DNA from 2 places in the Bradyrhizobium sp. SZCCHNS3016 genome. Region 2 is predicted to be linked to the other one. Evidence: riboswitches for the same ligand, from Rfam matches in the RefSeq annotation. Region 2 holds a riboswitch; the other holds the start of a gene.
The links. Region 2 has a riboswitch for S-adenosylmethionine ahead of QW881_RS26520 (O-succinylhomoserine sulfhydrylase). Riboswitches for the same ligand answer to the same signal wherever they lie in the genome.
Positions count from the first base shown of each region.

Region 1: linked by a shared signal. The riboswitch ahead of QW881_RS04840 (homoserine O-acetyltransferase) and the one ahead of QW881_RS26520 (O-succinylhomoserine sulfhydrylase) in region 2 are both predicted to bind S-adenosylmethionine.

Region 1 is NZ_JAUETE010000002.1:118,264-133,714, forward strand. It holds gene QW881_RS04800 (ABC transporter permease) at 1-490, shown strand, start outside; gene QW881_RS04805 (YdcF family protein) at 746-1,459, shown strand; gene QW881_RS04810 (lysophospholipid acyltransferase family protein) at 1,472-2,239, shown strand; gene QW881_RS04815 (gamma-glutamylcyclotransferase) at 2,242-2,844, opposite strand; gene QW881_RS04820 (DUF2125 domain-containing protein) at 2,944-4,128, shown strand; gene QW881_RS04825 (prephenate/arogenate dehydrogenase family protein) at 4,134-5,069, opposite strand; gene hisC (histidinol-phosphate transaminase) at 5,066-6,163, opposite strand; gene QW881_RS04835 (chorismate mutase) at 6,201-7,034, opposite strand; SAM riboswitch at 7,234-7,313, shown strand; gene QW881_RS04840 (homoserine O-acetyltransferase) at 7,405-8,619, shown strand; gene metW (methionine biosynthesis protein MetW) at 8,623-9,288, shown strand; gene QW881_RS04850 (GIY-YIG nuclease family protein) at 9,339-9,671, shown strand; gene QW881_RS04855 (S8 family serine peptidase) at 10,366-12,408, opposite strand; gene QW881_RS04860 (hypothetical protein) at 12,461-12,691, opposite strand; gene QW881_RS04865 (hypothetical protein) at 12,805-13,947, opposite strand; gene QW881_RS04870 (BTAD domain-containing putative transcriptional regulator) at 14,139-14,870, opposite strand; gene QW881_RS04875 (secondary thiamine-phosphate synthase enzyme YjbQ) at 15,246-15,451, shown strand, end outside.
Region 2 is NZ_JAUETE010000016.1:54,392-69,842, forward strand. It holds gene QW881_RS26480 (aspartate aminotransferase family protein) at 435-1,646, shown strand; gene argF (ornithine carbamoyltransferase) at 1,655-2,581, shown strand; gene QW881_RS26490 (Hsp33 family molecular chaperone) at 2,835-3,842, shown strand; gene QW881_RS26495 (hypothetical protein) at 3,808-4,191, opposite strand; gene apaG (Co2+/Mg2+ efflux protein ApaG) at 4,791-5,183, opposite strand; gene QW881_RS26505 (OpgC domain-containing protein) at 5,508-6,848, shown strand; gene QW881_RS26510 (SGNH/GDSL hydrolase family protein) at 6,848-7,606, shown strand; gene QW881_RS26515 (SGNH/GDSL hydrolase family protein) at 7,620-8,777, shown strand; gene QW881_RS26520 (O-succinylhomoserine sulfhydrylase) at 8,858-10,066, opposite strand; SAM riboswitch at 10,143-10,222, opposite strand; gene QW881_RS26525 (2'-deoxycytidine 5'-triphosphate deaminase) at 10,335-11,441, shown strand; gene QW881_RS26530 (MATE family efflux transporter) at 11,562-13,040, shown strand; gene QW881_RS26535 (SRPBCC family protein) at 13,057-13,458, opposite strand; gene QW881_RS26540 (VOC family protein) at 13,470-13,829, opposite strand; gene QW881_RS26545 (AraC family transcriptional regulator) at 13,881-14,720, opposite strand; gene QW881_RS26550 (methylated-DNA--[protein]-cysteine S-methyltransferase) at 14,796-15,368, opposite strand.

The DNA of each region.
Region 1 (15,451 bases), on a different contig from region 2:
CCAGGTTGCGCCGACCGCCAGCGTGGATGACCACCGCGCCTGGATCGAGCGCATGCGCTCGATGACCGGTGCAACCCTGTTTGCAGGCTTCGGCATTCTCGTGCTGGTGATCGCGGCCACCATCATCTCGGTGTCGTTCGCGACCCGCGGCGCGATGGCCGCGAACCGGCCGATCGTCGAGGTGCTGCATTTCGTCGGCGCCGGTGACCGCTACATCGCCAATCACTTCCTGCGGCACTTTTTGCAGCTCGGACTGGAGGGGGGCGTGATCGGCGGCGGCCTTGCGATGCTCGGATTCGGGTTCTCGGAGTCGATCGCCAACTGGTTCTCCGGCACCCCCGTCGGCGATCAGTTTGCGGCATTGCTCGGGACGTTCTCGCTGCGCCCGCTTGGCTATGTCGCGATCGCGCTGCAGGCCATCGTGATCGCCGCGGTGACCGGCTGGGCCGCACGCCGGACCCTGTTCACGACGCTGGCGAGCATCGACTGATGGCGGCTTCTATCCCCAGCCGTCTCGTTGCGGATTTCACTTGGCCCGAAAACCGCCTAAAATCGTCTGCGCCGGGGTGAGGCAGGACGGGGTGAGCTGGGTCACGAACACGGCGGAGGTTGCGCGCCAGGATCGGCGGCGAGCGAACGTGATCGGGAGGCCGGCGAAACCTGTCTGCGTTCCCGGACTTGAACGACGGGATCGCGCGACGGCATGGCGCCGCGCGCAGGCAGGCAAGGACAAGCCAGGCGTTGCATGGAGCCGGAGACCGACCATAGCAGGCGAAAGCTGCCGCTCACCGTGGCGGTGTGGCGGACGCTCGCGGGCGCCGTGGCGACGCTCGGGCTCGGCTTCTTCGTCGCGGCGGTCGGTTTCGTCGGCTTCCTCTCGCAATTGCGCGGTGCCGAGATCCAGCCCGAGCGCAAGGCGGACGGAATCGTGGTCCTGACCGGCGGCTCGTCGCGCGTGTCGGACGCGGTGGAACTCCTGGCGGGAGGCTATGGCCGGCGGCTGCTGATCTCCGGCGTGCACCCGACCAACGAGGCCAGCAACATCACCAGGTCGCTGCCCGAGGCGCGATCATTCATCAACTGCTGCGTCGATCTGGATTATTCGGCGATCAACACCCGCAGCAACGCCGCGCAGACGCGGCGGTGGGCCAGCGAGCGCGGCTTCAAGTCGCTGATCGTGGTGACGTCGAACTATCACATGCCGCGGGCCATCGTCGAACTGTCGCATGCGATGCCGAGCATGGATCTCATTCCGTATGCCGTCGTCGGCGAGAAATGGCGTGATGAGCCGTGGTGGACCAGCGCGCCGACGCTGCGACTTCTGCTGTCCGAATATGCCAAATTTGTCGCCGCCGAGATGCGGCTGCGGCTGGCCGATCTCGGCCTCGATCTCGCGCCCGAGGTCGATCCGCCAACCGGCTCGGTGTCGCGCCGACCGACGACGGCGCAAGCCAATTGAACTGGGTTTCTGATGGTCTCGATCTTCCTGCGTTCGCTGCTGTTCAACATCCTGTTCTACCCGAACTTCGTGCTCTGGGCGCTGATCGCGTTGCCGACCCTGGCGATGCCCCGCAAGGCGCTGCTGCGCGTCGCCAATTGGTGGGCGCAGAGCAACATCGTGTTGATGCGCGTCGTCTGCAACATCCGCGTCGAATATCGCGGCGTCGAAAAGATCCCGAAGGGGCCGCTTATCGTCGCCGCCAAGCATCAGTCGATGTGGGAGACGATCTCGCTGCTGCATTTCTTCGATGCGCCGTTCTTCGTTCTCAAACGCGAGCTGCTGCGGATTCCCTTGTTCGGACAATATCTGGTCAAGGCGGACATGATCGCGATCGACCGCAGCTCCGGCGCCCGCGCGTTGAAGCAGGTGATGCGGCGGGCGGCGGAGGAGGTGAAGCACGGCCGTCAGTTTGTGATTTTTCCGGAAGGCACGCGGCGCCCGGCGGGCGCACCGCCGGACTACAAGGGCGGGGTCGGCTTGATCTACACGGATTGCGGCGTGCCGTGCCTGCCGGTGGCGCTGAACTCAGGGCTGTTCTGGCCGCGTCGCACATTCCTGCGCTATCCGGGCACGCTTGTGGTGGAGTTTCTTGATCCGCTGCCGCCGGGCCTGCCACGCGATGAATTCATGCAACGGATCCAAAGCGTGATCGAGGAGGCCACCAATCGGCTGGTCGCCGCAGGGCAGGCCGAGCAGGCCCGGCTGTTCGGCCGCATAGCGGCGGCGGTGAAAGCTTGACGCTATGGTGGCGCACCTTCCGGCGCCGGATGCAGCGAGTGGCCGTCATCGTGCAGCATCGTTGCCAGCCGATGCAACTGCGTGTCGCGAAAGCCCTGCGCCTCGATCGCCTTCACGGTCGAGATCACGTAGTCGCGATTGGCGCCGGACTGGCCGTGACCCTGACGCACATGGCGCAACTGTTCCTGCGGCGACAGCCGGCCGGCATATTGCACATGGCCGCGATCGACCACGTAGACCAGCGCGCTCACCCGCTCGCGGGCGTCGTTCTCCAGCCATACCGAGCGCGTCACTTCGCGATACACCGAGGTCACCTGCTCACGCGCCCGCAAATAGGCGATGGTCTCGTCGCGCTTGTCTGCTGCCACCCGAAACGCAACGCCGCGACACGCGCCGCCGCGATCGAGACCGAGCACGAGGCCGGGCTTCTCCGGCGTTCCGCGGTGGACGAACGAATACACACAGAGCGCGCGATGCTCGCCGATCAACCGCGCCGGCACCTGCTCGAGAAAGACGAATCCGGGTCGCCACATCAGCGAGCCGTAGCCGAAGACCCAGAGGTCGCCGTGGGGAAGGTCGCGTTCGGAGAGGGTCATTGCGGACATCAATGCGGAGGCCTAAGTGTGGTGCTCGCGAATTGTTAATCTAGATACACAATCCGTGATCGCCGAATTGCCAAAATTGCTGCCCAAAGGGTGTCCTGCATGTCTCGTTTGCCACAAGCGCGCCGCAGGCGCCCGCTCTGGGGGCTTTTCATTGCCCCCGTCCTGCTCCTGATCGCCGCAATCGCTTGGAGCGCATTCTGGTTCTTCGCCGCTTCGCAGGTCGATGTCCAGGCCGATGCCTGGCGTGCGCGCGAGGCGAAGTCGGGGCGCGTCTATGACTGCGCGAAGCGCTCGGTCGCCGGCTTTCCGTTCCGGCTCGAGGTCCGCTGTTCCGATCCGAGCGTGGCCCTGTTCTCGCAGGCCGCCGGCACGCCTTTGATGAATGCCAAGCTCGACGAGATCCTCGTCGTCGCCCAGGTGTGGGACCCGAAGCGGCTCATCGCGGAGTTCAAGGGACCCGCCATGATCGCCGACGGTCGCGGACCGGCCTCGTTCTCCGTGAACTGGCGCGTCGGTGAGGCCAGTGTCCGCGGTCTGCCAGGGCCGCCGCAGCGCGCCGACCTCGTGTTCGAACAACCGACCATCGACCGCATCGAGGGCAACACTGCCGTGCCCGCCGCGCGCGCCGATCATGCCGAATTGCACGGCCGTGTTGCCGAGGGCTCGCCGTCCGACCATCCGGTGCTGGAGACTGCGTTGCAGATCGCGAACGGCAGCATCCAAGGCAGCCATCCTCTGCTTGCCGAACCGTTCAATACCGACGTCCAGGCCCGCGTCACGGGTCTCAAGGACTTCAGGCCCAAACCCTGGCCGGAGCGGTTTCGCGAGATCCAGGCGGCGGGCGGTCATGTCGAGATCGTCCAGTCGCGCATCCAGCAGGGCGAGCTGCTGGCCGTCGCGTCGGGCACGCTCAGCCTGACCGCCAATGGCGGCATCGATGGCGAAGTGCAGATGACGGTCGCGGGGATCGAAAAGGTCATCCCGGCGCTCGGCCTCGACAAGATGCTCGAAAACGGCGTGCCGCAGGGGACGCTCGATCGCGTAGCGCCGGGTGTGAAGTCGCAGGACGTCAACAACCTGCTCGGTGCGCTCGACCGCGCGATTCCCGGCCTCGGCAAGGTTGTCAAGCAGAACGCCAATGTCGGCGTCGCGCTCGGTATCAATGCGCTCGGCAAGGAGGCCACCCTCGAAGGGCGCAAGGCGCGGACCTTCCCGTTGCGCTTCTCCGATGGCGTCGTCGTGCTCGGTCCGTTCAAGGTCGCCCGCGTCCCGCCGCTGTTCTGAAGCCTTCAGGGCTTCTTCAACTGCGGCAGCGGCCGGCCGAAGTCCGGCGCCGCCGAATCCTGGCCGATATCGACGATGCCGCGGCGGATCGCGCGGGTGCGGGTGAAGTGATCGAACAGCGCTTCGCCGTCGCCGCGGCGGATCGCCCGCGTCAGCTTGGAGAGGTCCTCGGTGAAGGTGCCGAGCATGTCGAGCACCGCATCCTTGTTGCTCAGGAAGATGTCGCGCCACATCGTCGGGTCGGAGGCGGCGATGCGGGTGAAATCGCGAAAGCCGCCGGCGGAGAACTTGATCACCTCGGACTCGGTCACCTGCGCCAGCTCGTCGGCGGTGCCGACGATGGTGTAGGCGATCAGATGCGGCAGATGGCTGGTGATCGCGAGCACGCGGTCATGATGATCCGGCGTCATGATCTCGACCTTGGCGCCAAGCGCGGCCCAGAACGCGCGGAGACGATCGATCGCGTCGGCATCTACACCGTCGGGTGGCGTCAGGATGCACCAGCGGTTGATGAACAGCTCGGCGAAGCCAGAGTCCGGTCCCGAATTCTCGGTGCCGGCGACCGGATGCGCCGGTACGAAATGAACATGCGCCGGCAGGTGCGGCGCCATGTCGCGAACGATGGCGCCCTTCACGGAACCGACGTCGGAGACGATGGCGCCGGGCTTCAGATGCGGCGCGATCTCTTCGGCCACGGGACCGCACGCGCCGACGGGAATGCAGAGGATGACGAGGTCGGCATCCTTGACCGCCTCGGCATTGCTCGCAACGACGCGGTCGACGATGCCGAGCTCGGTCACGCGGGCGCGGGTCTTGTCCGAACGCGCCGTGGTGACGATTTCGCCGGCCATGCCTTGCAGTCGCGCCGCGCGCGCGATCGAGCCGCCGATCAGGCCGAAGCCGATCAGCGCGATGCGTTCGAACCGTCCCGCGACGCTCACTTCGTCCTCATGAATTCGCTGAGAGCCTCGACGACCAGACGATTGGCCTCCTCGGTGCCGATCGTCATGCGCAACGCATTCGGCAACTTGTAGTTGGCGAGAGCGCGCAGCACGAGGCCGCGCCGTGTCAGGAATTCGTCGGCCTCGACCGCGGTGCGGCCCTTGTCGGTCGGGAAGTGGATCAGGATGAAGTTGGTGACGCTCGGCGTCACTTTCAGCCCGAGCTTGCCGATCTCCTCAGTGAGCCAGTTGCGCCAGGTCTCGGTGTGTGCCTTCGACATCTGCTGATGCGCGGTGTCCTCGATCGCGGCGACCGCAGCGAGCATCGCGGGCGAGGAGACGTTGAACGGCCCGCGGATGCGGTTGATGGCATCGACGATGTGCGCCGGGCCGAACATCCAGCCGACGCGGAGCGCTGCGAGGCCGTGGATCTTGGAAAAGGTGTGGGTGACGACGGTGTTCTCGGTCGTGGCGACCAGCTCGATCCCGAACTCATAATCGTTGCGCGAGACGTAGTCGGCATAGGCGGCGTCGAGCACCAGCACGACATGCGAGGGAAGGCCGGCGCGCAGCCGCTTGACCTCGTCGAACGGGATGTAGGTGCCGGTCGGGTTGTTCGGGTTGGCGAGCCAGACCAGCTTGGTGCGCGGCGTCACCGCGCTGAGGATCACATCGACGTCGGTCCGATATTCCGTCTCCGCGGCAACCACGTTCTTGGCGCCGCAGGCCATGGTCGCGATCGGATAGACCAGGAAGCCGTGCGCGGTGGAGATCGCCTCGTCGCCTTGCCCGAGAAAGGTGTGTGCCAGCAGATTCAGGATCTCGTCGGAGCCGGCGCCGCAGACGATGCGGCCGGGATCGAGGCCATAGGTGCGGCCGATCGCCTCGCGCAGCACCCGCGAGGTGCCTTCCGGATAATCCTCCAGATGCGTGGCCGCGCTCTTGAAGGCGTCGATCGCCTTGGGTGAAGGACCGAACGGAGTCTCGTTCGCCGACAGCTTGAACACCTTGCGGCCCGGCTCGGGCTTCGGGCTCTTGCCCGGCGTGTAGGGCGCAATGTCGAGGATGCCGGGATTCGGCACGGGGCGGTTCATCGTCAACTCCGGAAAATCATCACTGGCGCGGGGCGTCTCAGCTGGGAACCGTATAGCGTTTCGCATGGCCGCCGACGAGGGCCGTCGAGCGCACCGAGGCGCCCGCCGCGATCAGGGCAGCCTTGATCTTGTCGAGGTTCGACGGCGACTCGATCGACACCAACAGCGCGGCGCCGTCGAAGGCGGTATCGGGCACCGCGATGACGTCGGCGAGCGGCGACAGCGCGCGGGACACCTGCGCATTCCAGCCGGAGACGCGGATGCTCCAGGTCTCGACCTCCAGCACCAGCGCGTCGTCCGCGACGCGCGAGATCGCGAACACCGGCAGCGCCGCCGGATGGTCGGCCCGCTCGATAAACGGCATCCGCGCGATGATCTTCGGCGCGCCCGCGGGCTCCAGCGTGATCCACCACGGCGTATGCCCCGAGGTCGTCGACACCAGCGCGAGATCGCCCTTCGAGCGCGCCACGGCTTCGACGGCGGCCTGGGCGCTGAAATGGGCGACATAAGGCACCACGAAGCCGAAATGGAACCTGGCGGAATCGCGCATCGCGGATTCGCCGACCGACACGTCGGCGTGAACCGAGAACGGCGCCTGCACGTAAGTGAACGTCGAGACGATCACGCGCCAGATGCCCTCGACGGTGTCGAGCGGCAGGATGCCGCGATGGCGCTGCACCAGGCGCCGCATCATGTCGGCCTCTCGCGCCGGGCGGAACGCCGAGCCGACCTCTTGGGTCTTCTTGACCTTGATCAGCCGGTCGATGATGTCGGCCCTGTTCATCAGGAGCTGATGGACCTGCTCGTCGATCGCGTCGATCTCCTTGCGCAAATCGGCGAGCGAGGGAGGGGCTGGCGGCGGGGTCGACATGGGCAGGGTCACTCTTCGCAGGCCGCGGGTCAACGCGCGGCGGACTGGAACGGATGCCGTTCTCTCCGATGCGGGGGACGTGCGCAACAGCAAGTTTACCTTGTGCCGCCTAGGCTTGGCTGACCTGTAGCCAAGGGGCGCCCGACCGGCGGGTCAACCCCAGCTTGCCTTGACGCGGAGCGCCCGCGGGACTAGTTTCTGCCTGTTCCGTGGTCATTTGAGCCGGCCGGCTTGCAGCCACGTTAAAAAACTCGCTAAACAGGCCGGGGACGTTATCGATCCCGGCCGAACCCCAGTTCAGGCCGGGTTTTTCATGGCCTGATGTGTCACGTGGTTCGGGAGCCCTTGCCGGATGGCCGGGGTGAGAGACATGACAGGCCTGACGCCGAAACCCACCTCCGCGCTGCGCACGATTGCGCCCGAAGAGCGCTCGCACGAGGTCGATCATCCGAGCTCGCTGGTCGCGCAGTTCGGTGCCGACAAGCCGCTCAGGCTCGATTGCGGCGTCGACCTGTCGCCGTTCCAGATCGCCTACCAGACCTATGGCGAGCTCAACGCCGACAAGTCGAACGCGGTCCTGGTCTGCCACGCGCTGACCGGCGACCAGCACGTCGCCAACCGTCATCCGGTCACCGGCAAGCCGGGCTGGTGGGAGACGCTGGTCGGCCCCGGCCGTCCGCTCGATCCCAGCCGCTATTTCATCATCTGCTCGAACGTGATTGGCGGCTGCATGGGCTCGACCGGGCCGGCGTCGCTGAACCCGGCGACCGGCAAGGTCTGGGGGCTCGATTTTCCGATCATCACCATCCCCGACATGGTGCGGGCGCAGGCGATGCTGATCGACCATCTCGGCATCGACACTTTGTTCGCCGTGGTCGGCGGATCGATGGGCGGCATGCAGGCGCTGCAATGGACGGTGGCCTATCCGCACCGCGTGTTCGCCACGCTCGCGATCGCCTGTGCCACGCGGCACTCGGCGCAGAACATCGCCTTCCACGAGCTCGGCCGCCAGGCCGTCATGGCCGATCCGGATTGGGACCACGGACGCTACGGCGACAAGGGCGTCCATCCGCATCGCGGGCTCGCGGTGGCGCGGATGGCCGCGCACATCACCTATCTGTCGGACGCGGCGCTGCATCGCAAGTTCGGCCGTCGCATGCAGGACCGCGAGCTGCCGACGTTCTCGTTCGATGCCGACTTCCAGGTCGAGAGCTATCTGCGCTATCAGGGCTCGTCCTTCGTCGAGCGCTTCGACGCCAACTCCTATCTCTATCTGACGCGGGCGATGGACTATTTCGACATCGCCGGCGACCACGATGGCGTGCTGGCGGCGGCGTTCCGCGGGATCAAGACGCGCTTTTGCGTGGTGTCCTTCACCAGCGACTGGCTGTTTCCGACTTCGGAGTCGCGGGCGCTGGTGCATGCGCTCAACGCGTCCAGCGCGCGCGTGTCGTTTGCCGAGATCGAGACCGACAGGGGGCACGACGCGTTCCTGCTCGACGTCCCCGAGTTCTTCGAGATCGCCAGCGCTTTTCTCGATTCCGCCGGCAAGGCGCGCGGCCTCAAGGTCGCGACGGGAGGCTGAGACATGAGCATGCAGGGTGTGCTGCCGCTGAACGGATTCTCCGGCGGCGAGGTGCTGGCCTATCGGCCCGATCATCTCCTGATCGCCGGCATGGTCGAGAGCGGCTCCAAGGTGCTCGACATCGGCTGCGGCGACGGTGACCTGCTGCAGCTGCTCGAGAGCCGCGGCATCGACGGCCGCGGCATCGAGCTGTCGCGCGAGGGCGTCAACCATTGTGTCGCCAAGGGCCTCGCGGTGGTGCAGGGCGATGCCGACACCGATCTCGTCGATTATCCCGACGATGCGTTCGACTACGTGGTCCTGTCGCAGACCCTGCAAGCGACGCGGCGGCCCAAGACGGTGCTGGAAAATCTCCTGCGTATCGGCCGCCGTGCCATCGTCACCTTCCCGAATTTCGGCTTCTGGCGGCTGCGGCTGCAGCTGCTGGTCGGCGGCCACATGCCGCGCACCGACAATCTGCCTTTCACCTGGTACGACACGCCGAACATCCATTTCTGCACCATCAAGGACTTCGTGCAGCTCTGCGACGAGATCGGCGTCAAGATGGAGCGCGCCGTCGCACTTGATAGTTACGGCCGCCCCTTGCGTGTCGCCATGCCCTGGTGGTTCTGGAACATGTTCGGCGAGCAGGGGGTGTTTCTTCTGAGCAGGGCGGAGAAGGGGCGGTAGGTACGAAGCCGGCCGTGCTGCGAGTTTGTTGTCGGCTCTTTCCACCCGTCATGGCCGGGCTTGTCCCGGCCATCCACGTCTTGCATGGTACGATGGCGGGTGGCTACATTTACTTCATGACCAATCGTCCGAATGGTACGCTCTATGTCGGCGTGACCAGCGATCTCGTGCGCCGTGTCGTTCAGCATCGATCCGGCTTGGTTGACGGCTTCACCGAGCGATATGGCTTGACGAGGCTCGTTTACTTCGAAGTCTTCGACGATATTCAGAGCGCGATCCAGCGCGAGCACAACATCAAGCATTGGTCGCGTGCCTGGAAGGTCGGACTGATCATTGCGAGCAATCCCGACTGGGACGATCTCTACGACACGATCGCGACATAGAACTCGCACGAGGAGGGACGTGGATGGCCGGGACAAGCCCGGCCATGACGAGCTTGGGGTTGGTTGATTTCACTTTTCAAAGAGCGGAGCTGTTGAGGCACGTCAAAGAGCAGAGTTAGTTCAGACAAAACCGCTCGTTCTCGCGGCGCATCTACGCCCGAGCTATGCGTCATGCATCGCCTCCGACAACGAAGAGGCGCAGGGAAGGCCGGATGCTGGCCGCACCCATGGCCCGCCTGCGGAAAAAATGCAGGCGGCAGGAACCACAGGTACGAGCCGGAACACCCGGCCTTCCCTGCGCGATGGTTGAACGGCTGCTTCGCATTCTCCTCGGTGCGCCGGGCTTTTTGGCCACCGTGTCGCGCAATGCGCTTGCGCGCATCGCGCTGGATACCAGCATCGGGGTATCAGGACCGCGCGACTTGACCGTGCGTGCCGGAATTGCTCGTCCGCGCGAGGAAGCCCCACGCGCAATCCGACACGCCCACCGCATCCCACCTCAGCGTTCGTGACGACCGCGATACGCCCCTCTTGCAGTGAGGCGGGACGGGCGGAAATCTGCGCTTGATTTGGCCGACGACGCAAGTCGCGATCGTGCGACAAACTAACACGACGGGCAGTCCGTGCATGAGGCTCATGCGCAAATTGCCCGTCGTGCAACGTCTGATGCCGTTCCTACGGCTTGCCCCGTGATCTACAACAAGCCGACCTTGTGCATGATGTCGCGGATCTGCGCCGGACTGGGATCACCGACCGCCGGGCTGGACCACTCGCTGGTCGTCGTTGCCGGACCCCTGGCAACCGAACCGGCTCCGTTGAGCTTGCCATTGGGGGCCTGTGGCACCAGCGTCGGAGACGTCGCGCCGCTCTGCGCCTCGCCGCGCGCCAGTCCCAGCAGGCGACGGAGAACGTCGAGCGAGGGATCGGCCGTGGGCGCGGAGGCCACGCCCGCTTCCAGGCCGAGTGCGCGCATCGCGTTCGGCAGTCCGGCTCCCGAACGGTTGGGATCGCCGAACTGCAGCGGCGTCGATGTCTCCTTCAGGATCTGGAACAGCCGCTCGACACGCCGCGCGTCGCGCGTCGCGAACTGGCCCTTGAAGTCGGGATGATGCGCCAGCACGAGCGCGGCGAGACCGGTGACGTGCGGCGTCGCCATCGAGGTGCCGTCCCAGGCGCCGAAGCCATCCGCCGGCAGCGAGGACACGATGCCGACGCCCGGCGCGCAGACGTCGATCTCCGGCCCGAAGCAACTGAACTTCGCCGGAAAATATCCGTCGGCGCTCCGGAAGCCGTCCAACCCCTGCTGGGCGTGGAAGCTGTCCTCGGGAAACTCGCCCCATTTGCCCATCGCGGCGACCGCAAGGCAATGCGGCGTCGAGCCCGGAAACTGGACCGGCCCCGACGAATTTCCCGCGGCGACGATACAGGCGAGGCCCATCTGCTTGGCCCGCAAGATCCGCTCCTCGATGATCTGCGACGGCTCGCCGCCGCCCAGACTCATGTTGGCGACGTCGATGCCATTCTCCATGCAGTAGTCGAGCGCCGAGACGAGATCGCTGAACCGGCCGCCCGGGAAGATCCGGCAGACATGGATTTCGGCCGCCGGAGCGAAGCCGCGAATGCCTCCGCCGGAGCCGATCGGTCCGCCGGCGATGATCCCGGCGCAGTGCGAGCCGTGACCGATGGTATCGACGGTCCAACTCGCGGGATCATTGCCGACGATGCTCTTGCCGATCGTGACGCCGTGCAGATTGCGATGCGTCGGCGCGGCGCCGGAATCGATCACCGCAATCTTTACTCCCGCGCCGTTATAGGCGAGGGGCAGGCGATCGAGGCCCATCGCGCGCTGGCCCCAACCCAGCAATTGCTGGCCGGGAAATCCGCGCAGATAGGCGCCGAGCGTCTTCGCGGCGATGCGGTTCACGCTGTCGGGGGTCAGTTGCGGACGATCGAGCCAGAAGGTCCAGTAATCGACCCGCGGCTTGATCAGGATCGAGCGGATGGTGTCGGGCGTCTCGCCCTGAATCTTGAGCGTGACGCGGCCGCTGGCGTCGGTGACGCCCTGAACCGGCCACACGCTGCCGAACACGTACACTTCCACCTCCGGCAGCGGGCCGCTCTCGCCGACCACTTCGATCGTCGTCGAGAACCCGTCGGCCAAGGGAATGAGAACGCCGGGATTGGGAAGCTGGTGCGGCGCCGGCACCTGGGGGACGGTCGGATCGAGCAAGTAGGTAAGCGGCGCATCGCGCTCGACCGCGAGCCGTGCTCCGGCCTGGGCCTTCAGCAATTCGGCCTTGTCGGGCGTCATTCGGGCCAGCACCATCGGGCCGAGCGGTGCTTGTCCTGGGTCGGCGCTCTGAAATCCGAGCAGGCGCGGCGGCTGAATTGTCTTCACCACGTCGATGTCGGGGCTGTTTGTCAGTTGCTGGACGATGAAGTCGGCGCTGAAGGTCCCAAGCCCCATCTGCTGGCGCGGTGCCAGGATGTACTGCGCCCGCCGTTGCGAGATCGTTGCGCCGGGTTGACCCGTTGCTGGCGCCGCCGTGCCGCCGTCGCTGCGGCTGGTCCCTTGTGCGGCTGGGGCTGATGCGGCGGTCACCCGTGCTGCGGCCTGCGGTGCGGCAGCGGCCTCGGCTGACGGCTGCGCCGCTCCGGGTTGTGCTCCGGTGCCGTTGACGGCCGTGCCGGCCGCATCCTTCTGATCCGAGATTTCAGGCTTGCTTCGTGCGGCCATTTGCGGGCTCCTTCATCCTCGCTCGTGACATCGTCGGGAGGCGCCGCTGAAGTCAGCCGGCGCCAAAGGGTTTCAGCGGAGCGTTCGGCTCCACCACGATCGTGCTGAAAGTCGATCGGAGGCGATCGGCCTGGCTCTTCGTCATCGACAGGATGACGACGTCAGGTGCGACCTGACCGACGCGTTTCACGCTGGGCTCGCGGCTCAAGTGATCAGCGAGCTGGCCGGACTTGACCGGCTCGCCTTGCACGATGAATTCCTGTTCTGAGTTCGGATCCGCCATGCGTCGTTCCCTCCATGTCAGGTCGGCGGTGGGCGGACTTTTCGTGCGCCCACCGCTTCACTCTCTTGGACCCGCGTTGCGATGTCGCGGGTCGTTGCTTCCAATCGGCCGTCCTAGTGCATCGTGCCGGCGGGCTGGCCGGTGCTGAAGATGCCGAGCGTGTGCCCGATGTTGAGGCCGGTCTGCGCGCCCTGTCCGATCTTCTTGAGCACGCTCCAGAAGCCCTGCAGCTCCATGTCGGTCGGCTGCGCCGCGGCCTGCTGGCCCGGCTGGCCGGCGCTGAAGATGCCGAGATTGTGGCCGACGTCGAGGCCGGTCTGGACGCCCTGGCCGATCTTCTTGAGCACGCTCCAGAAGCTCTGCAGCTCCATGTCGGTGGGCTGCGCGGCCGCGGCCTGCTGGCCCGGCTGGCCGGCGCTGAAGATGCCGAGATTGTGCCCGACGTCGAGGCCGGTCTGGACGCCCTGGCCGATCTTCTTGAGCACGCTCCAGAAGCCCTGCAGCTCCATGTCGGTGGGCTGCGCGGCCGCCGCCTGCTGGCCCGGCTGGCCGGCGCTGAAGATGCCGAGATTGTGCCCGACGTCGAGGCCGGTCTGGACGCCCTGTCCGATCTTCTTGAGCACGCTCCAGAAGCCCTGCAGCTCCATGTCGGTCGGCTGCGCCGCGGCGGTGGCGGCTTGCGGACCGGTGCTGAAGATGCCGAGGTTGTGGCCGACATTGATGCCGGTCTGGACGCCCTGTCCGATCTTCTTGAGCACGCTCCAGAAGCCCTGCAGCTCCATGTCGGTCGGCTGTGCCGCGCCGGTGGCGGCTTGCGGACCGACGCTGAAGATGCCGAGGTTGTGGCCGACGTTGAGGCCGGTCTGGGCGCCCCGGCCGATCTTCTTGAGCACGCTCCAGAAGCCCTGCAGCTCCATGTCGGTCGGCTGCGCCGCGGCGGCGGCCTGCGGATCGGTGCTGAAGATGCCGAGGTTGTGGCCGACATTGAGGCCGGTCTGGACGCCCTGTCCGATCTTCTTGAGCACGCTCCAGAAGCCCTGCAACTCCATCTCCGACGGCTGCTCGGTGCCGGGGCCGACGGAGAACGGCGCGAACCCGCCCGCGATTCCGCCGATGGCGCCGCCGAAGTCCCGGCCGGTCTTGCCGCCGATCAGGCGTCCGATCGCTTGTCCGGCGAACCTGCCGAGGACGGAGCCGAAGATCCCTTCGGGATTCAGTTGACCAAAGTCCTCAGTCGATTGCTGCATGCCACTCATGTTGAGCCTCCTCGCTCGTTATCTGACCTCTGAGCGACGCGCCGCTTGACCTCATCAGGAGTAGTTGCTGCGCGACGTCGATCGAGGGCGATGTTGCGCGTGTGGCCGTGATGCAAGTGTCAAGCGGGGCGTGAAAGTGCCGTCAAAATCGATCATGTGAGGCACGCATGGAGCAAGGGTCGCGCGGATCGTCAGACGCGAAGCATGCGCCTGATTTCGCGCTGCAGGGTTTCGGTTTCGCTCTCCGGCGTGGCGCCGACCTGCTTTCGCAGCACGGTGCGGCAGAAGTCATATTGACGCAGGGCGTCGGCGCGGCGACCCTGCTGTGCGTAGCAGCGCATCAGGGTGCGGTGGACGTCCTCCTGCAGCGGATCGGCGGCCAGCACGCGCAACGAGAATGTCTTGGCGATCTCCACATGTTCCGGGCCGCCGACGTCCAGCAGGCCCGCGATGGCCCGTATCGCTCGCGTCTTCAGTCGTTGACGCTCGGCGGAGAGCCATGCCTCGAACGCGCAGGACGTCGAGCTGATGCCGTCGAGCAACTCGCCCCGGAACAGCGCGGCGGCGCGGGCCATGGTTTCCAGATCGCCGAGCTGCAGCAGCAACTCGAACTCCTGCACGTCGGTGCTGACGGCGTTCGGATGGATGCGGATGTCGTCCCGTTCCGCCGAAATGACGTCGGCGCATTGCGGCAGCACCCGGCGCAGCGTCAACAGGGCCTGGCGAAGGTTTGCGCGCGCGTTGTCGCCGAAGCGGCCTTCCCACAGGAGTGCGGCAAGCTTGCTGCGTGAAATGCCGTGCGGAGAGGTAAGGGCGAGATAGCCCAGGAGTGTTGCAGCCTTGCGGCTTGGGATGACGACCTGCTCGCCGGAGACGCGTTTGATTTCAAGACCGCCAAAGAGATTGATACGCAGCAGACTCATTGTCTCTCTCCTCTGAATGGCGACTCGCTGCGATCGGCGTCAGCCTGCAGAAGTCGAGCTTCTCGTGCGATGAGAATGAGCGGCTGCAGCCGGATCAGGTCTGCACAGTCGTCGCCGAAGGGCGAGCCGCCACGCTGTCGTTGTCATCGTCGAAATGAGATCGGCAATGCAGTTAAGTCTGTCCGAGCAACGTTCGGTTCAATCTTGGATTGTAGGACGAAGCGACACCGGGCCGGCTGGGCTTGCAGTATGCACTCCATCGGGTCCAGTCTGCGCGCAGCCGGAACCGCACGCTGTGAGCTACGGCACACTCGAGGACGGACACGCGCGTTGCGGTATCCTCTGGCCATGGTGATGAAGCACGGGATTGTTCCGATGAGATCGTTCCGCAAGGAACTTTGGTTCCAGACACCCGGCCGTCGCGCCTTCATCAACATCACGGATGATGTCGAGGCGGCGCTGAAGGAGAGCGGGGTGCGCGAGGGACTCGTGCTGGTCAACGCCATGCATATCACCGCGTCGGTCTTCATCAATGACGACGAGAGCGGGCTGCATTTCGACTACGAGCAATGGCTGGAGAA
Region 2 (15,451 bases):
GCTGCGATGCTGTCTCAAGAAAATCCCAGGCGGCAGAATCCCTTGTCCCTCGCCGGGCGCGCGCAAGGCACCCGGACGTTACGCAAACTCAGAGAACTTCGAGAGGGATCAGAACTGCCGCACGAGATGTCGTACTCGACATTGAAAACGCTACAATATGGCGTGACTCCCGCGCAAGAGTCGGTGGCCGCAGTCCACACATTCCGTGGTTCCCTGTGGCGTGTCTCGAGGCGTGTCAGGCGTCCGGAATCTCACGGGCCGGCCCCCCATGCATCAGCTGACGCGTAGTTGACTCCCACCGCTGCCCGCATACAATAGATGTACGTGCCGCCTTGAAAAGGCGGCACATTTTGTTTTCCAGGGTGGGGTCCCTGATGCGCGATGGCGCCGCGTGGCGCGTGTCTCGGCCGGCCCGTCAGCTCATGTGATCCGCCATGACCAGTGTTGCCGCTACGCATCTCCTCCCCGTATTCGCCCGGGTCGATCTTTCGTTCGAGCGCGGCGAAGGCGCGTGGCTGATCGCGACCAATGGCGACCGCTATCTCGATTTCACCTCGGGCGTCGCAGTCAATTCGCTCGGCCATACGCATCCGCATCTGGTCAAGGCGCTGCAGGAGCAGGCGGCCAAGCTCTGGCACATGTCGAACCTGTTCAAGAGCCCGGATGGCGAGCGCCTCGCTGCGCGGCTGTGCGAGCAGAGCTTTGCCGACTACGTATTCTTCGCCAATTCGGGCGCGGAGGCGATGGAAGGCGCGATCAAGATCACGCGCAAATATCACGCCGCCAAGGGACATCCCGAACGCTATCGTATCATTACGTTCGAAGGCGCGTTCCACGGCCGCACGCTCGCCACGCTCGCCGCGACAGGTTCGGCCAAATATCTCGACGGTTTCGGTCCGCCGATGGACGGCTTCGATCAGGTTCCGTTCGGCGACATCGAAGCAGTGAAGAAGGCGATCGGTCCGCACACCGCCGGTATCCTGGTCGAGCCGGTGCAGGGCGAGGGCGGCGTGCGCACCGCGCCGCTGCCGTTCTACAAAGCGCTGCGCCAGCTCTGCGACGACAACGGTTTGTTGCTGGTCATCGACGAGGTCCAGACCGGCATGGGCCGCACCGGCGATCTGTTCGCGCATCGCTGGCTCGGCGTCACGCCGGACGTGATGTCGCTGGCGAAGGCGCTCGGCGGCGGCTTTCCGATCGGCGCCGTGCTCGCGACGGCCGAGGCCGCGTCGGGCATGACGCCGGGATCGCATGGCTCGACCTTCGGCGGCAATCCGCTGGCGGTCGCCGCGGCCAACGCCGTGCTCGACGTGATGCTGGCGCCCGGCTTCTTCGATCACGTCCGCAAGATGTCGCTGCTGTTGAAGCAGAAGCTCGGTGCCGTTCTCGATCGTCATCCCGATGTCATCTCCGAGATCCGAGGCGAGGGCCTGCTGATCGGCGTCAAGGCGGTGGTCCCGTCGGGCGATCTGGTCGCGGCGCTGCGCGATCAGAAGCTGCTCACAGTGGGGGCCGGCGACAACGTCGTACGCTTCCTGCCGCCGCTGATCGTCAACGAATCCGAAATCGAACAATCGGTCGAGATGCTCGATCGCGCCTGCGCGGCGCTGTCGGGCGGGCCTGCCAAGCAGGCGGCCGCATCATGAGCAAGACCATGGGCAACACGCCGCGTCATTTCCTCGATCTCACCGAGATGCCGGTGGAGGAGTTGCGCAACGTGCTGGCGCTGTCCAGCGCGATGAAGAAGACCTTGAAGGCGCGCGAGCCGGCGAAGAAGCCGCTCGAGGGCAAGGTGCTGGCGATGATCTTCGACAAGCCGTCGACGCGCACCCGCGTGTCGTTCGACGTCGGCATGCGCCAGCTCGGCGGCGAGGCGATCATGCTGACCGGCACCGAGATGCAGCTCGGCCGCGGCGAGACCATCGCCGACACCGCGCGCGTGCTGTCGCGCTATGTCGACGCCATCATGATCCGCATCCTCAGCCATGAGGCGCTGCTCGAGCTCGCCGCGCACGCCACCGTGCCGGTGATCAACGGTCTGACCCGGCGCTCGCATCCCTGCCAGGTGATGGCCGACGTGATGACCTTCGAGGAGCATCGTGGCTCGATCGAGGGCCGCACCGTGGCCTGGACCGGCGACGACAACAACGTGCTGGCCTCCTGGGCGCATGCCGCCGAGCGCTTCAAGTTCAGGCTCAACGTCGCCACCCCGCCGCAGCTGTCGCCGGGCAAGCCGATGAAGGATTTCATCCGCGCCACCAGGGCCGACATCCATCTCGGCCACGATCCGGAGGTCGCTGTCGTCGGTGCCGACTGCGTCGTCACCGACACCTGGGTGTCGATGGGAGACAAGGATGGCGAGCACCGCCACAATTTGCTCAAGCCCTATCAGGTCAATTCCAAGCTGATGTCGCTGGCCAAGCCGGAGGCGCTGTTCATGCACTGCCTGCCGGCGCATCGCGGCGAGGAGGTCACCGACGAGGTGATCGACGGCCCGCAGTCGGTGGTCTTCGACGAAGCCGAGAACCGCCTGCACGCGCAGAAGGGCATCTTGGCCTGGTGCTTCGGCGAGCGGGCTTAGGGTTCGACTGCGCAATTTCACTGGTGTCGTCCCGGCCTTGAGCCGGGACCCATACCGCGTGATCGAACTGATTTGCAGCGGTGGCCGTTGCTCTGCGTAGTTGGAGCGATCGTGGTTCGTCGGTTACGGCTTAGCGTCGGCGACTACCACCGACGTCCCTCGATAGCATCCGCGGTATGGGTCCCGGCCCAAGGCCGGGACGACAGCCGGGAGATGCCCTTCCATTCGTTTCAATCATCCCCAAATACGCCCCATGACAACCAATTCCCCCGACAACGACATCCATCTCGACACCAGCCGCGCGCCCTCGGCGGTGCCGGTCGACGACGCCGTGCTGCCGTTCGAGGTCGCGGCGCTGGATCTGCGCGGCCGGCTTACCCGCATGGGCCCCGCGCTCGACGATATCCTCACCAAGCACGCCTATCCCGCGCCCGTGGGCAAGCTGCTCGGCGAGGCCATCGTGCTGACGACGCTGCTCGGCTCCTCGCTGAAATTCGACGGCCGCTTCATCCTGCAGACCCAGACCGACGGGCCGGTGTCGTTCCTGGTGGTCGACTTCCAGGCGCCCGACCGGCTGCGCGCCTACGCACGCTATGACGAAGCACGACTGCAAGAGCTGAAGGATTCGGCCAAGGACTCCGGCGGCCTGCTCGGCAAGGGCCATCTGGCGATGACCATCGATCAGGGCGCCGACATGAGCCGCTACCAGGGCCTCGTCGCGCTCACCGGCGGCAGTCTGGAGGAGGCCGCGCATGAATACTTCCTGCGCTCCGAGCAGATCCCGACCCGTGTGCGCCTCGCCGTCGGCGAGGAGTGGAGCGGTGGCAAGCACCGCTGGCGCGCCGGCGGCCTGCTGACGCAGTTCCTGCCCCAGGCGCCCGAGCGCCTGCGCCAGGCCGATCTGCATCCCGGCGATGCGCCCGAGGGCACCGAGCTGCATGCGGTCGAGGAAGACGAGGCCTGGATCGAGGGCCAATCGCTTGTCGCGACGGTCGAGGATATCGAGCTGATCGACCCGGCGCTGTCCGGCGAGCGGCTGCTGTATCGTCTGTTTCACGAGCGCGGCGTCCGCGTGTTCGACACCGTGCTGCTGCAAGCGCGCTGCTCCTGCTCGCGCGATGCGGTCGCCAACATGCTGAAGAGCTTCTCGCCCCAGGACCGCGCCGACATGGTGCAGGACGACAAGGTCGTCGTCACCTGCGAGTTCTGCTCCTCGGTCTATCATTTCACTCCGCATGAAGCCGGCGTGACGGAGAATTGACTCTGTTGCGCTCGCTCCGCGCGTCGTAGCGATCGTGGTCGAGCGACAGCCCTCCGTACGTCATCGCGAGCGCAGCGACGCGATTCAGAGTCGTTTCGACGGCTCTGGATCGCGTCGTCGCTTCGCTCGTCGCGATGACGCTCGATAGGCGGCGGCTGCGTCGCGCGGCGCCGGAGAGAATGTCGGGAGTTCGTGTGCGCCGGCGATCTCCATTAGTTCGTTGTTGAAAATCGGTTTTCTCGCTGATCGACGCCACATCCTTGCCCGTCGCGTTGATTGGTCGCAGCAACAAACAACTTGTGCCGTCGGGCAAATCACTGGCACATTTCCGCGCATCCTGTTGCCGCATGAGGGGCGTTTCGCGACCGTCACGGACCGTTGGCAGTGGGAGGCGATGGGCGTGTGTTGCCGCAGCGTAGTTCAGTCTGCGTGGACGAACGGCGATGCACGCACGGTCAAGTCGCGCGGTCCTGATATCCCGATGCTGATATCAACTCACGTTGAGGCTTCGCTTCGCGTGGGGATGGCGGCCAGAAAGCCCGGCGCGCCAGGGAGAACGCGAAGCGGCCGTTAAAACCAGTCGCGCAGGGAGGGCCGGGTCGTTCCGGCTGAACCTGTGGTACCTGCCGCCTGCATTTTTTTCTGCAGGCGGGCCGCAGGCCTCAGCCGAGGCCTGGCCTTCCCTGCGCCCTCTATTTGCAGAGGGCGGATGAATGGGCAAAGCTCGGACGCGGGATGCGTCGCGAGAACGATGACGTGTGGCGTGAGTACAGGATCCATCGTATTGCACTTCGTCCGCTGGCGCGTTGTCGGAAGCTTGCCGGGACGACAGCGGGCCAAACATCGGCAGGCGAGGCGAGCCGCAAGGACAAGGTGTTGAACGTCGAGAGCAGCACAAGAGACAGCGAGCGGACGACTGGGGGGCAGTCGAACTGCATGCCTTCTCAGCTAATTCAACACCCGCTTGCCGTCGGGGCTGTCGAGCGAGAAGGCCGGCACGGCGATGTCGAAGTGCTCACCGCTCTCGCTCTCCATCTGGTACGAGCCGGCCATGAAGCCGGACGCGGTGGTGAGCGGGACGCCGGAGGTGTATTCGAAGCGCTCGCCCGGCGCGAGCACCGGCTGCTCGCCGACCACGCCCTCGCCGCGGACCTCCTGCTGCCGGCCGATCCCATCGGTGATGATCCAGTGCCGGCTGCGCAGCCGCACCGTCTCCTCCCCGCTGTTGGTGATGACGACGGTATAGGACCAGAACCAGCGGCCATCGACCACCGACGACTTCTCAGGCAGGAAGTTCGGTTCGACGGTCACTTCGATGTGGCGAGTCACGGCGCGATACATGGTGGCATTGTAGCGGAAACCAGCGCCGGAACCAATCGGGACGCCATCGTGCTTTCAACACAGTTCCGCATTATGGCACCAAAATCGCGGACTCTGTCGCCCGTATGCGCGATCCGTTCCTTGGGCTCGGATCGGGCGCGGCCGGCAGCACCCTGGCGGTGATCGCCCTGTCCTGCGTCGTGCGATCGCCACCAGCCGTCCGCCAAGGTCGAAAAACTGGGCACGGCCCAGCTGATAAGTCCTTCATCGCTTGCGCGAAAACTGCGCAGCCCTACATTTCCCCCTGCCGGGCCTCGAGGGCTGGCAGCTTTGACGCGGTGCCTGATGACGTCGATTGTCGATCGCCTTGCCGGACCGTCCGCCCCCGCAGCCAGCGCCGCACCCGCGCCGGCTACGGAGACTGCCGCTGCGGCGAGCGCGGCTGCACCTGCGGTTGCATCTGCATCTGCCGTCGCGGCTGCGCCGGCCGTCACCGCTGCACCCGCCACCACCGCCGTCCCTGCGATCACCTTCCCGGCGGTCGGCGAGCGCGAACTGCGGCTCGACCTGTTTCGCGGGCTGGCGCTATGGCTGATCTTCATCGACCATCTGCCGCCGAACCTGCTGACCTGGTTCACGCTCCGCAACTACGGCTTCTCCGACGCCACCGAGATCTTCATCTTCATCTCAGGCTACACGGCGGCGTTCGTCTACGGCCGGGCGATGCAGGATGCCGGTTTCATCGTCGCAACCGCGCGCATCCTGCGCCGCGTCTGGCAGATCTACGTCGCCCACGTCTTCCTGTTTACGATCTTCCTCGCCGAGATTTCCTACGTCGCGACCAGCTTCGAGAACCCGCTCTACACCGAAGAGATGGGAATCATGGATTTTCTCAAGCAGCCGGACGTGACCATCGTGCAGGCGCTGATCCTGCGCTTCCGCCCCGTCAATATGGACGTGCTGCCGCTCTACATCGTGCTGATGTTGTTCCTGCCGTTGATCCTGTGGCTGATGCGCTGGCGGCCCGACGTGACGCTCGGCCTATCCGTCATTCTCTATGCCGTGACCTGGGAGCTCGATCTCTATCTGACGGCCTATCCCAACGGCTTCTGGGCCTTCAATCCGTTCGCCTGGCAATTGCTGTTCGTGTTCGGCGCCTGGTGCGCGCTCGGCGGCGCGCGGCGCATGTCGCGCATCATCAACTCGCCGATCACGCTCGGGCTCTGCGTCGCCTATCTGGTCGCGGCCTTCTGTGTGACCCTGACCTGGTACATTCCGCAGCTCGGCCATCTGATGCCGCGCCGAATCGAGCAGTGGATGTATCCGATCGACAAGACCGACCTTGACGTGTTGCGTTTCGCGCATTTTCTCGCACTCGCAGCACTCACCGTGCACTATTTGCGCAAGGATTGGCCGCTCTTGAAGTCGCCGTGGCTGCGTCCGCTGATTGTCTGTGGGCAACACTCGCTCGAGATCTTCTGTCTCGGCGTGTTTCTGGCGTTTGCGGGCCACTTCGTCCTTGCCGAAGTGTCCGGCGGCGCCATGATGCACGCGGTGATCAGCCTTTGCGGCATCCTCATCATGTGGGGGGTGGCGTCGTTGATTTCGTGGTACAAGCGTGAGGCCGATAAGGGCGCGACGCGAAAAGGTGCGCGCAGCAACGCCGATCTGGCGGGAGGGGGCTGATGAAGTCCGTCTCGTGGTTAAGGTTTGGTATCGCAGTGCTGGCTGTTTCGCTGGCGGCCTCTGCGCGCGCGGAAGAGGCGCCGCAGAACTGCGAGGTGCCGGCCTACCTGCTGACCACCGAGAGCCCGCTTCCGAAGGTTGCAGACGCCGTCAAGAACGGCCGCACGCTGGATATTCTCGTCGTCGGAAGCCGCTCATCTTCCATTGTCGCCACCTCCGACGCCAATGCCTACCCCGCCCGTCTGCAGGCTGCGTTGAAGGACAAGCTGCCAACCGTCGCCGTCAATCTCAGCATCGAGCTGCAGCCCAAGAAGACGGCCGAGGAGGTCGCTGGCAATCTCGTTAAACTGGTGGAAGGAAAAAGGCCTAATTTGGTCATCTGGCAGACCGGCACGGTCGACGCCATGCGGTCGATCGATCCTGATGAGTTCCGGCAGGCGGTCGACGACGGTGTGGCGACGCTGCAGAAAGCGGGAGCTGACGTCGTCTTGATGAACCTGCAATACAGTCCGCGGACGGAGACATTGATCTCCGTGCCGCCCTATGTCGACAACATGCGTGTGGTGGCGCAGCACCGGGACATTCCGCTGTTCGATCGGTTTGCCATCATGCGGCAATGGAACGAGCAGGGCGATTTCGACCTGTTCAATCCAACGCACGGGGTCGAGCTGGCCAAGCAGGTTCATGACTGCCTCGGCCGGGCGCTGTCGAAGTTCATCATCGACGCGGCGCATATCGGGCCGGCGCAGCAGAACTAGGGTTATGTCGTTCATGACGTCGAATGAGTGTCACCGCGTCTCCGGGACATGGGAGAAGCTTTCGGCCGTTGCGGTCATTGCCATCGCCCTCGCGCTGAGCCCGCAGAAGCTACGGGCGCAGAGCGCAGCGCCGGCTGCGCCCGCCGCGCTTTCCGATGTGGAGAGCTCCGATCCAAAGGCTCCGCTGATCAGCGGGCTGCGACCGAGCATCGGTCACGTCACGGTGGCGCAGGCGAACGATCAGGTGCCCGGGCCGATCGCCGTGGCGCGCCCGGCGGCCACGACCTCGCCGCCTGCGGCGACGACCGCGCCGGCCATGACCGATGCACAGCCGCCGGCTGCAGCCGGGCAGGCCGTCGCGGCGGCGCCGCCGTCGCGCAGCATCACCGAGCGGGCGATCGACAAGGTCAAGCAGGTCGCGAAGTCGGCCACCGACATCTTCAACCGCGTGCCGTGCCTGACGCCGAAGGGCGTCGCCAAGAAGAATTTCATTTCGCTGCCGCACGTCGCCAACAAGCTCGCCTCCGGCCTGCCGGTCGTCATCGTCGCCTTCGGCTCGTCGTCGACGCAGGGCTATGGCGCGAGCGCGCCGGACTACACCTATCCGAATCGGCTCGCCGCGCAGCTGCGCCGGCAATATCCGATGGTCGACATCAGCGTCATCAATGCCGGCGTCGGCGGCGAGGATGCGCCGGAGATGATGAAGCGGCTGGAGACGTCGGTGATCGACCGGCATCCGGATCTCGTGATCTGGCAGGTCGGCACCAATGCGGTGCTGCGCGATCTCGATCCCGCCGAGACCGCCAAGCTGGTCGATGACGGCGTCGCCAAGATCCAGGCGGCGGCCTCCGATGTCGTGCTGGTCGACCTGCAATATTCGCCGCGCGTCAACGAGCGCTCGGAGAACGCCAGCCGCATGAACAAGCTGCTCGGGCGTATCGCCGAGCTGCATCACGCCGGCATCTTCCCGCGCTTCGAGGTGATGCGCGACTGGCACGAGCGGCAGGCGATCCCGATCAACGAGTTCGTGATCTCGGACGGTCTGCACATGAGCGATTGGGGCTACGCCTGCTTCGCCCAGCTGCTCGGCGACGACATCATCCGCTCGGTCGGCCAGGTCAAGCTCGGCATCAACACGCCGGCCAATGTGCTGACCTATCGGCCGATGTGAGAGTGGCGAGTAGGGAATAGCGAGTAGCGAATAGGATGCAATCGGTGCGCCCTATTCGCCATTCTCTATGCGGCCATTCGCTACGCGGCCCTCAGGGCCGCATCCAGATCCTCGATCAGATCGTCGGCATGCTCGAGCCCGGCGGAGAAGCGGATGAAGCCCTCGCTGATGCCGAGCTCGGCGCGTGCCTCCGGCGTCAGCCGCTGGTGCGTCGTCGTCGCCGGATGCGTGACCAGCGTCTTTGCGTCGCCGAGATTGTTGGAGATGCGCGCGAGCTTCAAGCCGTTGAGCGTACGGAAGGCGCCGGCCTTGCCGCCCTTCACCTCGAAGCCGACCAGCGTCGAGCCGGCGCGCATCTGCTTGCGCACGGTCGCCGCCTGCGGATGGTCCTCGCGGCCGGGATAGATCAGCCGCGAGATCTTCGGATGCGCCGCGAGAAAGTCGGCCACCTTCGCCGCCGTCTCGGTTTGCGCGCGCACGCGCACCGCCAAGGTCTCCAGGCCCTTGAGCAGGACCCAGGCGTTGAACGGCGAGATCGACGGACCGGTCTGGCGCATGAAATTGTGGATGTGCTCGGCGATGAACGCCTCCGACGACAGGATCACGCCGCCGAGGCAGCGGCCCTGGCCATCGATGTGCTTGGTCGCGGAATACACCACGACGTCGGCGCCGAGCGCGAGCGGGCTCTGCCAGATCGGGGTCGCGAACACGTTGTCGACGATCAGCCGCGCGCCACGGGCGTGCGCGATCTCGGCGATCGCCGGGATGTCCATCACGTCGAGCGTCGGGTTGGTCGGGCTCTCCAGGAAGAACGACTTGGTGTTCGGCCTGACCGCCTTCTGCCATTGGTCGAGGTCGAGCCCATCGACCAGGGTCGATTCGATGCCGTAGCGCGGCAAGAGATCTTCGACGACGTAGCGGCACGAGCCGAACAGCGCCTTGGCGGCGACGACGTGATCGCCGGCACGGAGGGGAGCGAGGATTGCAGTGGTGACCGCGGCCATGCCGGTTGCGGCCGAGCGGCAGGCCTCGGCGCCCTCGAGCTCGATCATGCGGCGCTCGAACATCGCCGTGGTCGGGTTGGAGAAGCGCGAATAGATGAAGCCGGGGTCCTCGCCCTTGAAGCGCGCCTCGCACTCCTCGGCGGTGGCGTAGACGAAGCCTTGCGTGAGATAGAGCGCCTCGGCGGTCTCGCCGAATTCGGAACGCAAGGTGCCGGAATGCACCAGACGGGTTTCGGGACGATAGTGGGCGAACGACGCCGGGGCCTTCGCGGGGGACTTCGACATGTGACCTCCATCGTGACCACCGCCTCCAGCGATGGGCACAAAAAAACCGGCCTGGGAAAACTCCTCACGGCCGGGATCACAATCGTCCCCGGCCTGTTTAGCGACTTATTTAACGTGGCTGCAAGCCGGCCGGCTCAAATCACCACGGGATAAGTCGTGCTCATAGTCGCAACCGGCCTTTCCGTCAAGCCAGCCATCGGATAACCGGTAAAAAGACCCTATATAGGCTCGATAAGCCGCCGTTCCGGCGCCTGCAAAGGATCAGGTCTTGCCGTTTTCGCTCAGCCCCGACGCCCACGGCATCCTCCCCGATCGCATGATCGTGGCGATGGCGGAGGCTGGCCTGATCATCCCCGCATACGATTTTGTCGAAAGCCAGATCCAGCCGGCGAGCCTGGACCTGCGGCTCGGCGACATCGCCTATCGCGTGCGGGCAAGCTTTCTGCCTGGGCCGGGCGCGACGGTCGCCGAGCGTATCGACGAGTTGAAGCTGCACGAATTTGCGCTCGCGGACGGCGCAGTGCTGGAGACCAACTGCGTCTACATCGTGCCGCTCTTGGAGAGTCTCGCGCTGCCGAAGGACATCGTCGCGGCCGCCAATCCGAAGAGCTCGACCGGGCGGCTCGACGTGTTCACCCGCGTGATCGCCGACGGCACGCGACGGTTCGACATGATCGGAGCCGGCTATCACGGTCCGCTCTACGCCGAGATCAGCCCGAAGACGTTTCCCGTTTTGCTGCGCGAAGGCTCGCGCCTGTCCCAGGTCCGCTTCCGCTACCGCGACGCGGTTCTGTCGGAGGACGAACTGATCGCGCTGCATCAGGCCGAGCGGCTGGTGGATCGCGATGATGCGGATCTCGTCGGCGGCGTCGCTCTTTCCGTCGACCTGTCCGGCAGCAATGCCAAGGGCTATGTGGGCTATCGCGCCAAGCGCCACACCGGCGTCGTCGACGTCGACCGCCGCGCCGGCTATGCCGTGGAGGAGTTCTGGGAGCCGATCAAGGCGCGACCCGACGGCAGCCTCATTCTCGATCCCGGCGAGTTCTACATCCTGGCTTCGAAGGAGGCCGTGCAGGTGCCGCCGGACTACGCCGCCGAGATGGTGCCGTTCGATCCGCTCGTGGGCGAATTCCGTGTCCATTATGCCGGCTTCTTCGATCCCGGCTTCGGCTATGCCGGCGCCGGCGGGCAGGGCTCGCGCGCGGTGCTCGAGGTGCGCTCGCGCGAGGTGCCGTTCATCCTCGAGCACGGTCAGATCGTCGGCCGCCTCGTCTATGAGAAGATGCTGGCCCGGCCGAACGCGATGTATGGCAGCCGCATCGGCTCCAACTACCAGGCCCAGGGCCTGAAGCTCTCCAAGCACTTCCGCCTCTAGGCCGGGCTGCGCGCTGACCGCGCACCCCCAATGCGCCTGCTGCACGGGGCGCGGCCCGGCGGTGTGCTAGGAGGAACGACAAAGGTCCCGCCAGATGGCGCGGCCAAACGGGGAGCGAGCATGTCCGAGATCGGCTTGGCCGACAGTCCGGTCGGCGAGGGGCGTACGTTGCCGCCCATCGCGAAGCCGGTTCGGAATGCGCTCGTCGACGGACCCATTCTGCGCACCCTGCTGTCGCTGGGCTGGCCCAACATCATCGCGAACACGGCCGGCACCTGCGTCGTCATCGCAGAGACCTCCTATATCGGCCGGCTCGGTATCGAGGCGTTGGCGGCGATGGCGCTGGTGTTCCCGCTGGTGATCCTGACCATGACGATGTCCGGCGGCGCCATGGGCGGCGGCGTGGCCTCGGCGATCGCGCGGGCGCTCGGCGCCGGCGACACCGAACGGGCCTCGACCCTCGCGACGCACGCGCTGCTGATCGCGCTATTGTTCGGCGCGACCTTCATGATCGGCATGCTGGTGTTCGGACCTGCCTTGCTGGAGGTGCTCGGCGGCCGCGGCGCGGTGCTGAGCCATGCCACAGCCTATCTGCAGATCTTCTTCGGCGGCGCGGTACTGCCCTGGCTGATGAACTCGATGGCCGGCATCCTGCGCGGCACCGGCAACATGAAGCTGCCGTCGTTCATGATCCTCAGCTCGGCACTGCTGCAGATCGTGCTCGGCGGCACGCTCAGCCTGGTCCTCGGGCTCGGCATGCGCGGCGTCGCCGCCGGCGCGCTGCTGGCCTTCTGCGTCAGCATCTCGGTGATGGGCTGGTATCTGTTCTCGGGCCGCGCGCGCGTCCGGCCGAAGCTGCGAGGTCTCAAGATCAGCCGTGCGATGTTCGCCGACATCCTCAAGGTCGGCGCCATCGCCTGCTTCTCGCCGCTGCAATCCGTGCTGTCGATCGCGATCTTCACGCACATGCTGGCATCGTTCGGCACCGCCGTGCTGGCCGGCTACGGCATCGGCGCACGGCTCGAATTCATGGTGACCACTGTCGCGTTCTCCGTCGGCATGGCCTCGGTGCCGATGGTCGGCATGGCGATCGGTGCGGAAAGAATCGCGCGTGCCCGCCGGATCGCCTGGACGGCGGGGCTGGTCTCTTTCGCGTCGGTGGGTGCGTTGTCGACGCTGATCGCGATCGTCCCGCAATTGTGGGTCGACATCTTCACCCAGGACGAGAGCGCGCGCAGCGCGGGCCGGCACTATCTTCAGGTCGCAGCGCCAATGTATGCCTTCATCGGCCTGGCGATCTCGATGTACTTCTCCTCGCAGGGCGCAGCCAGGGTGATCGGTCCGGTGCTGGCACAGACGGTGCGGCTCGTCTTCATCGCCGCAGGCGGCAGCTATCTGCTGAGCCATGCCGCGACCGAGGGCGACTTCTTCATGCTGGCGGCGTCCTCGATGGTCCTGCTCGGAGTGCTGACGCTCGCCACCGTCATGCTCACCCGCTGGGGCCCGAAGCCGGCCGCAGCGCTGGAGCTGCGCCCGGCCGTGCTGGCGGCCGAACTCGGCTCGGGGGCGCAGATCCCGCCATCTCCGCATGTCGGCTGACGGCTGCTCGGCTCGTCTAGGCGCGCAGCCCGCCTAGGGCGTCCTGCATCGCGCGCCTGCCGAGCGCCATCTGCTGCTCGATATAGGGCGCGATGGCGTGCGGCAGCACGTCGGTGATCCAGAGCATCCGGCAACCCTGCGCGCCGTCGGGGATGATCTGCACGGACGCGTTGTGATGCGTCACGCGCTCGCTCTCGATCGTGTAGACCAGACGCTGCTGCGCCTCGTCGCAACTGACGAGGCGTTCGCGCACCACGTTGCCGTTGGCGAAGGTCACGATCCGGACGTCGCCGTCGAGCTGGCAATCGACGACGAAGCCGGGCGCCAGCCGGGTATGAACGGCGCCGAAGTCGCGCACGGCGTCCCAGACGGCGGCCGCGGAGGCTGCGATCGGGATGTCCTTCTGAATCGATGCCATGGCCGGGGACCTCACGGACACACGGCTTCGATGTTGTTGCCGTCGGGATCGATCAGGAAGGCGGCGTAGTAGGTCGGACTGTAGTCCGCGCGCGGCCCGGCGCCGCCATTGTCGCTGCCGCCGGCCTTCAGCCCCTCGCTGTGGAATCTGGCGACCGCCGCGTGGTCCCGGGCGCGGAACGCGATATGGGCGGCGCCTTTGCTGGCGCCCTTGTCGAGATACAGCCACAGCGCCGGCTCCCCCTTCGGGCCGAAGCCCGCCGACGCCTCGTCCTTGGAGCAGAGGATGTGGCCGAGCGGCGCCAGCGCCGATGTGTAGAAGCGGACGCTGGCGTCCAGATTGCCGACCTTGAGGCCGATATGATCGTACATCGATGATCTCCATGCTTCGCGTGCGGCTGCCGCACGCGCTGGATCATCCAATCAATGGCGGCTCAGATGGTCTTGGAGAATCTTGCGCTCGCCGCGCGACGCCTTGCGAAACTTCGCCGGCGACACGCCGGCAGCGCGCGCGAAGGTGCGGGTGAAATTCGACAGATCGGCAAAACCCGAATCGTAGGCGATGGTGGTGACCGGCGTATCCTCCTCGCTGAGACGCCGCGCGGCGCGCCGCAAGCGGGAGCGGATCAGATATTGATGCGGCGTCACGCCGATCGTGGCCGCGAACAGCCGCAGGAAATGGAACGGGCTGACGCCGGCCTCACCAGCCGCAGCCGCCAGGTCGATGTCGCGCGCCGCATTGTCGTCGATCCACAATGCGCTCTCGACCGCGCGCCGGCGATCGCGAAGGCTTGGCGTCGCCGCCCGTTCCTGCTGGCCCGTGGCGGTCGCGACGAAGCGGCTGGCGATGATCTGGCCAACCTCGTCCAGACCGAGGTCCTGCTCGCGCGCGGCGACGGCCTCCGCGAGCTCACCGAGGAGCATGAGCTCCGGCAGCGGCGGCATCGCGCCAACCCGCCAGGCCCGCCTGTCGCCGCCGATCTCATCGATGAGCGCATGATCGAAGAAGAATGACAGGCATTCGTCGCCGCAGACGTGATCGTGCGTACACATGAACTCATCGCCGGGATGGCCCACCAGCAGCGAGCCGGTGACCAGCTCGAAGAAGCGGCCGCGGTGCCGACAGCCGAAGCTGCCTTTGCGCACGTAGGACAGCGAGTAGCCGGCATACTGCTCGACATAGGGACGCTCGCCCGGAACCGCCGCACAGCGGAACTCGGACACGGTGACGTCACGGCTTTCGAACAGGATGGTGGCGGTCATCCAGCAAATCTAGCGTATTGCGGATGAAAGAGGAGGGTCGCGTGCGAGAAAATATCGCCCGGCGCTCGAGGCACGCTACGACGCGCGCGGCCGGTCGACCGCGAGAAACGCGTCGAACAACGTCAGGCCCGCATGAGGCCGTGCGCCTTCGAGCGACAGCAGCCGCCGCTTGGAGATGACGCCGCTGTTGGGCGACGGCTTGTCGAGGCCGTTGCCGATGTCGCGCACGCGGTGACAGGGAACGATCAGCACGAGCGCATTCTTGCTCAGCGCCTGCGCGATCGAATTCAGCGCCTTGGGAACGTGCAGTTCGTCTGCGATCGCGTCGGCGCTGCGCGTCTCGCCGCGCGGAATGGCACGAATGCAATCATAGACGCGCTGGTTAAAGGGCGTGACGCCGCCGAGATCGAGCACGACATCGGAGAAGTCGACCTCCTGCCCGCGCAGCATGGCGGTTATGCCTTCGATGGCAAGTTCAATATTCGAACACGGGCGCTGCTCCCGCGCTTCGGGGAATTGGCGAAACAGGCGCCGCCGCGTCTCGATTTCCCGTGCTTCCGGCAGTTGTACGCCGGTGATTCCGGCATCGCTCCACGCAATGCCGCAACGGCCGAGGGCCGTATCAAAGATCGTATACCCACGCCCCATGACGCCACCCCAACCCCACGCCACATCATATCATCGTCACGATCGCCCGCATCAACTTTGTTTACAAAGTGTTAACAGCGCGG